Spirosoma aureum: one gene and its partner. The protein of the gene in region 1 binds, or shares a complex with, the protein of each later gene. Links are inferred from orthologs where the notes say so. Each region holds a gene or a part of one and is shown on either strand. Other genes may lie near its edges. The genes, in order: G8759_RS27170 and G8759_RS33830.

Region 1 (3,467 bases):
CAGTCAACCAATTATGAAGAAACTGAAAGCGAAACTCATCCAGCAGCAACAGCAACTGAATGACAAACTGGATCTTAAGCCGCTATTAGGCAGCCTTTAGAAAATGAGACGTTCAGGTCACCTTGATTTAATGGAATAGTATCGATAGCCATTGATTGATACCAGTAGCTAAAGGTCTCCATCAGACTTAAAAAAGATTTATCGCCAAAACGCCCGGCCATGTCGAACACAGCCGGGCGCTATAGGTTATTAGTTTATCAAATCAGACTCTTATGAGCCACACATCTCACAACCTTCCGGATCATCCAGTGAGCAGGTCATGGCCGCATACTGCTGTTCGAGATCCGTCACCATCGGTACGGGTGTAGGCGTTGTGTTCTGAGCGTGCTCTTTAGCGTATTGTACGTAATCGAGAGGTTTTTCGACGGTTACCGCTTCGGCCATTACGGGCTCCAGTTGTGGCTCGGCTTGTGGTTGAACAACCGTGAACTTCACCGCATCGGCAGCAGCCTTCGTCCGCAGGTAATACATACCCGTTTTCAGACCCGCCTTCCAGGCATAGAAGTGCATCGATGTCAGTTTGCCGAAGTTCGAATCCTGAATGTGGATGTTCAGCGATTGTGACTGGCAAATGTACGCACCCCGATCGGCAGCCATATCGATGATATGCTTCTGCTTGATCTCCCAAACCGTTTTATAGAGATCTTTGATATGCTGCGGTATGTTCGGAATAGCCTGGATCGAGCCGTTAGCCAGAATCAGGTTATTCTTCATCGCATCATTCCACAGACCTAGTTTCACGAGATCTTTCAATAGGTGCTTGTTGACCACGACAAACTCACCCGACAACACGCGACGCGTATAGATATTACTCGTATATGGTTCGAAGCACTCGTTGTTGCCCAGAATCTGTGAGGTCGATGCGGTCGGCATTGGCGCCAGCAGCAGCGAGTTCCGAACACCATGTTCGACAACCTCTTTGCGCAGACTTTCCCAATCCCAGCGTCCTGATTTAGGTTTTACACCCCACATATCGAACTGGAACTGCCCCTGCGAAATCGGTGAACCTTTCCAGGTTTCATACGGACCGTATTCTTTAGCTTGCTCCATCGAAGAAGTCATAGCACCGAAATAGATCGTTTCGAAAATGTCTTCGTTCAGGCGACGCGCTTCATCCGACTCAAACGGCATCCGCAGCATGATGAATGCATCGGCCAACCCCTGTACGCCCAACCCAATCGGCCGGTGACGCATGTTGCTCCGACGCGCTTCTTCAACTGGGTAGTAGTTGATGTCGATGATCTTGTTGAGATTGCGCGTGGCCGTTTTCGTAACCTCATATAGTTTCTGGTGATCGAACCGCATTACACCATCCGGATCACGTTTGATAAACTTCGGCAGGGCAATCGACGCCAGATTACAAACCGCTACTTCGTCGGGAGCGGTGTACTCGATGATTTCGGTACACAGGTTTGACGACTTGATGGTACCGAGGTTTTTCTGGTTCGATTTTTTGTTGGCAGCATCCTTGTATAGCATATAAGGCGTGCCAGTCTCGGTCTGAGACTCCAAAATCTTGTACCACAAATCTTGTGCCTTTATTGTCCGACGGGCACGACCTTCGCGTTCGTAGCGCGTATACAACGCTTCAAATTCGTCGCCATAGCAATCGGCCAGACCGGGGCACTCGTGCGGGCAGAACAGCGACCAAACGTCATTGTCTTCTACCCGTTTCATAAACAGATCGGGCGTCCAGAGAGCGTAGAACAGGTCGCGGGCACGGTTTTCTTCCTTACCCGAATTCTTTTTCAGATCGAGGAAGTCATAAATATCAGCGTGCCAGGGTTCCAGATAGACAGCAAACGAACCTTTACGTTTGCCGCCCCCCTGATCTACGTAGCGGGCTGTATCGTTAAATACGCGCAACATCGGCACAATCCCGTTGGATGTTCCGTTAGTGCCTTTGATATACGTTCCTGTAGCACGAACATTATGGATACTTAACCCAATACCACCCGCCGACTGCGAAATCTTGGCGGTTTGCTTCAATGTATCGTAGATCCCGTCGATGGAATCATCCTTCATCGTCAACAGGAAGCAACTCGACATCTGTGGCTTTGGTGTTCCGGCGTTGAACAGCGTTGGCGTTGCGTGCGTAAACCACTTCTCACTCAGTAGGTTATAGGTCTCAATAGCCGCATCGATATCCTCCATGTGAATACCCACAGCTACGCGCATCAGCATATGCTGCGGACGTTCGGCAATGCGACCGTCGATTTTCAGCAGATACGATTTTTCGAGGGTTTTGTAGCCGAAATAATCATAGCCATAATCCCGATCGTAGATGATCGTTGAGTCGAGCAGAGCTGCATGTTGGCGTACAACCTCATAAACCTCTTTCGAAATCAGTGCTGCATTTTCGCCGGTTTTAGAGTCTTCATACGTATATAGCCGTTTGATGGTTCCGGAGAACGATTTGTTCGTCTCTTTATGCAGGTTCGAAATAGCAATCCGAGCGGCCAGAATGGCATAATCGGGGTGCTTTGTGGTCATCGAAGCGGCTGTTTCGGCGGCTAAATTGTCCAGCTCGGTGGTTTTTACACCATCGTAGAGACCGTTAACCACTTTCATGGCGACCTCAACAGGCTGAACATAAGCCGGATCAAGGCCGTAGCACAGTTTTTCGATCCTGGCGGTAATCTTGTCGAACTTGACCGACTCCCGGCGTCCGTCACGTTTGATTACGTACATGAGCGTTTGGGTTAGTTTTTATATAGTAAAAAATGTTGAATGCAATTAAAAACACCGACTCAGTGGTTTCACTTAAGCTAAGATTGACACGTATGATTCCAATGAGGAGAACACAGAAGTAACCAGGAGCATAAAACCATTTTGTTCAACCGAGGCTAAATTGGGCCGGAGTTTTAAAGTTCTATTGAAATAGACGGAAAAGCAACCCCGAAGGTTCGGGTGTTTTCGCAATTCATTGAAACGTGCAACTCTACCAGACAGGTTAAGAAATTGTTAAGCCGTAATGCTTAGCGACTTAACAATACCCGGTAGGAGAGCTATGCTAAAAAAAATAAAAGAGCGATTTTACTGACCGGTTCATGCCCAAGGCAAGTGAAGCGAGTCGGAATGAAGAAGCGTAAACGTTCTTAAAGATAAGCAAAAAAAGGAATAGTAACAATCCTTTATTATGCCATTATTAGGCAACGGGACACATCTATCCGGTTGATAATCAAACACAAAAAGAACCGTTAAAACTGTTTGCCAATCCGCCCGAAACGCTGTACCTTTGCAATCCTTTTCGGTCGGAAACCGAGAAGATGACAAGAAACTGAGATTAATCATGAAAAAGGGCATTCACCCGGAATACCGCGAAGTGGTATTCCACGACCTGTCGAGCGATTACAAATTCCTGACACGTTCGACGGTTCAAACAAAAGACACTATCGAGTTTGAAG
Region 2 (3,199 bases), 1.6 Mb from region 1 along the record:
TAAAAACTGATTAATTGAAAACAGAAAACGTAATTTCTGCAAAGGTACGGCTTAGACGCCACCAAAACAGGCTCTTTCTGTGGGTAAATACATTATCGTGTTTTGTGGAAGAGAAACCACAAAATGCCCCAACCGATACGACCATAATTCCCCACTTTGCTAAACTGGCCGATATGGCATAAAAGTGCGATAATGTAGCTTCATCACGTCAAAACGGCATTAATTGGCCCGAAAACAAACTATCCATGCTGACAGCCTGGCATAAATAAAGGTGATTAAACCCTTAGGCACGAGGTTTGTCTATAAATCAGTACTTGGACAGTAAATAGCAACTCCTATGAAAGCGATAGAGAATGTATTTCAGGGAACGGGCGGTCAGGTCGATTTGCTCAATACCCTCTACGGTGGTTCGAGCCAAACGACGATGAAAGTTGAGCGTGAGGACGAACGGCTTATTATAAAATTGTCAGCTCCGGGGGTCAGTGCAAATTCGTTTAATGTATTGATCGAAGGAAGTAAACTTGTTTTATATACCCTGTTGGTTAGTACATCGACTCGGAAGGACGAAGAAGGTAACAGCCAGCGACTGGCAGTGCCTATGTTTTTGCGGGTTCTTGACATTCCATCGTTTGTAAATGCCGATCAGATCGAAGCCGTTCACGAACACGGTCAGGTTATGGTGATGTTACCCTTTAAAGACGAAGAACATCTTCACCGCCGGATTGATATCAAAGACTTATTTTAAAGTGCCTTTTTTTCCTGTCCGGGGCTCTGAGCGGCCCTGTAGCCTATAGATCAGAATGCGGGTCGCTTCTACGGAAGTGACCTTTTTTTTGTCGTTCAGTTTCAGTCTGGTAGCACACAGATGCCCGCCAATTCATTGAAAATCAGGGATACAGATTTTAGTAGAACTATTTCAAGAACTTACTCAACCGTTATTTGCCCAACGTGCTGATTGCGTTCTGTTTACCAAAAACCATCATTTATCAGACTTATAATCATTGGATAAACTGGCTTGCAGAAGTGCCCCAAACGGTTAATTTTGTTGGAACGATATAGTCAATTGGTTTCTTCATAAGCCAGTTCTGCCCGACTGGTAAAAATCATATAAACTGCAAGCCCATTATGGTACAAAACGATGTAATCGAACCGATTTTACAGGAAGACAAAGGCCGATTTGTGCTGTTCCCGATTGAACACTGGGATATTTGGGAATACTATAAAACCCACCAGGCATCGTTCTGGACAGCCGAAGAAATTGATCTTGGCCAGGACATGAAAGACTGGAACAGTCTGAACGATGGCGAACGACATTTCATTTCGCACGTTCTGGCGTTTTTTGCTGCTTCCGATGGAATCGTAAACGAAAACCTCGCCGTTAATTTTTTGTCGGAGGTACAATATGCCGAAGCTAAATGTTTTTATGGCTTTCAGGTCATGATGGAGAACATCCACTCCGAAACGTATTCGTTGCTGATTGACACCTACATTAAAGATGCGGCCGAAAAAGACCGCCTGTTGAATGCCATTGACACCATTCCATGCGTTCAGAAAAAAGCTGAATGGGCGTTGCGATGGATTGATAACGGGAGCTTTGCCGAGCGACTGATTGCTTTCGCAGCGGTTGAAGGTATTTTCTTCTCGGGGTCGTTCTGCTCGATCTACTGGCTCAAAAAGCGTGGCCTGATGCCCGGCTTAACTTTCTCAAACGAGTTGATTTCCCGCGATGAAGGACTACACCGCGATTTTGCGTGTTTGCTCTATACCGATCATATCCAGCATAAACTGCCTGAATCGCAGATTTACGACATTATCCGCAATGCCGTTGAAATCGAGCAGGAGTTTGTTGTTGATGCTTTGCCCGTGTCACTAATTGGAATGAATGCCGATCTGATGAAGCAATACATTGCTTTCGTTGCCGATCACCTGCTGGTTACACTGGGCTTGCGTAAACTCTATGACGTATCGAACCCATTCGATTTCATGGACATGATTTCATTACAGGGTAAAACGAACTTCTTCGAAAAGCGAGTTGGCGAATACCAGCGGGGTGAAGTAATGGCCAAATTTAAAGCGGCCAAAGCCAGTGCTACCCAATCGCAGGATTCCGGAAATCCGACACCAGTGGCTGTTATCGAAGAACCTAAAGGAATTACATTCGATGCCGATTTTTAGATACATAAAGCGATACGATCCGTTATAGACTATAAATAATCGCTTCGTTAGATAGAAAGTCCCGCTATAATTGATGATTATAGCGGGACTTTCTATTTTAGGGGTTTATCCGACTTGTTACTTATCCCTTGTTTATGAATCGATTAGATGTTATTCAGGCCTTGATGCGCCAGAAAGACTTAAAAAACTACCTTGAAATTGGTGTTGAAAACGGGCATATTTTTTTCCGGATCAAGAGTTCGTTTAAAGTCGCTGTGGATCCGAATTTTATGTTTGATACCAGCCGCCGGATCGGCAAAACGCTGATCAATCCGTATAACCTGACCAATCAGTATTTCGAGAAAACCAGCGATGATTTCTTTGCGCAGGACGCCCCCAGCGTTTTTTCTCAGAAAAAAATTCAGTTGGCTTTGGTCGATGGCATGCACGAATATCAGTTTGCCCTGCGTGATGTAGAAAACACGCTCAACTACATGGGAAACGAAGGCGTTATCATTATGCACGACTGCAATCCACAGACGCAGGGGGCAGCGGGGCGTTTTGAGGATTGGGAAACCGGCGAATGGAACGGCGATGTCTGGAAGACGGTCATTCACCTGCGAAGCCAGCGCCCCGATCTAAATGTGTTCGTTCTTGATTGCGATCAGGGTCTGGGTATTGTTACCCGAAAACAGGCTGGAGACGCAGGGCCGCCGTCTGTAGCTCTGGAGCCTGCACCGGTCTTTGCGCCCGCGGATATTAATGCATTAACGTACGATAGTCTGGTTAAAAATCGAAATAAATGGCTTGATTTAAAGCCAGCCAGCTTTTTCTACGACTATTTCGGTCTTCAAAAATAAATACGCCGATCGTTGTCGATTCCTTACCGAATAACCTGACGGTATCGCAAACTTTCACGCATTGGGCTGCCGCGCCAGATGAACCCGGCCAGTCGGGCGTATATCCAGTTACGGCGGAATTTGCGACCGTTTTTGATGAAATAATAAGCCCTGAATAAAGCTCGTTCGGTCCAGGAGTGGTATTT

The links.
Region 2: the proteins of G8759_RS27170 (region 1) and G8759_RS33830 are in contact, whole or in part, in a solved structure (PDB 1R1R), measured with the Escherichia coli proteins. The link is inferred for Spirosoma aureum from one-to-one orthologs.

What each region holds. Positions count from the first base shown.
Region 1 is NZ_CP050063.1:6,843,113-6,846,579, forward strand. The notes cover bases 12-3,146. They hold G8759_RS27170 (ribonucleoside-diphosphate reductase subunit alpha), read right to left. Parts: upstream 2,752-3,146; coding sequence 271-2,751; downstream 12-270. Other genes in these bases: G8759_RS27165 (sulfatase-like hydrolase/transferase), read left to right, coding at 12-100. Outside these bases: more of G8759_RS27165, read left to right, coding at 1-11; G8759_RS27175 (type B 50S ribosomal protein L31), read left to right, coding at 3,353-3,467. UniProt on the Escherichia coli protein: Provides the precursors necessary for DNA synthesis. Catalyzes the biosynthesis of deoxyribonucleotides from the corresponding ribonucleotides.
Region 2 is NZ_CP050063.1:8,452,127-8,455,325, reverse strand. The notes cover bases 284-3,150. They hold G8759_RS33830 (ribonucleotide-diphosphate reductase subunit beta), read left to right. Parts: upstream 284-1,125; coding sequence 1,126-2,175; downstream 2,176-3,150. Other genes in these bases: G8759_RS33820 (glycosyltransferase family 2 protein), read right to left, coding at 3,038-3,150; G8759_RS33825 (class I SAM-dependent methyltransferase), read left to right, coding at 2,310-3,014; G8759_RS33835 (Hsp20/alpha crystallin family protein), read left to right, coding at 338-745. In the rest of the region: more of G8759_RS33820, read right to left, coding at 3,151-3,199.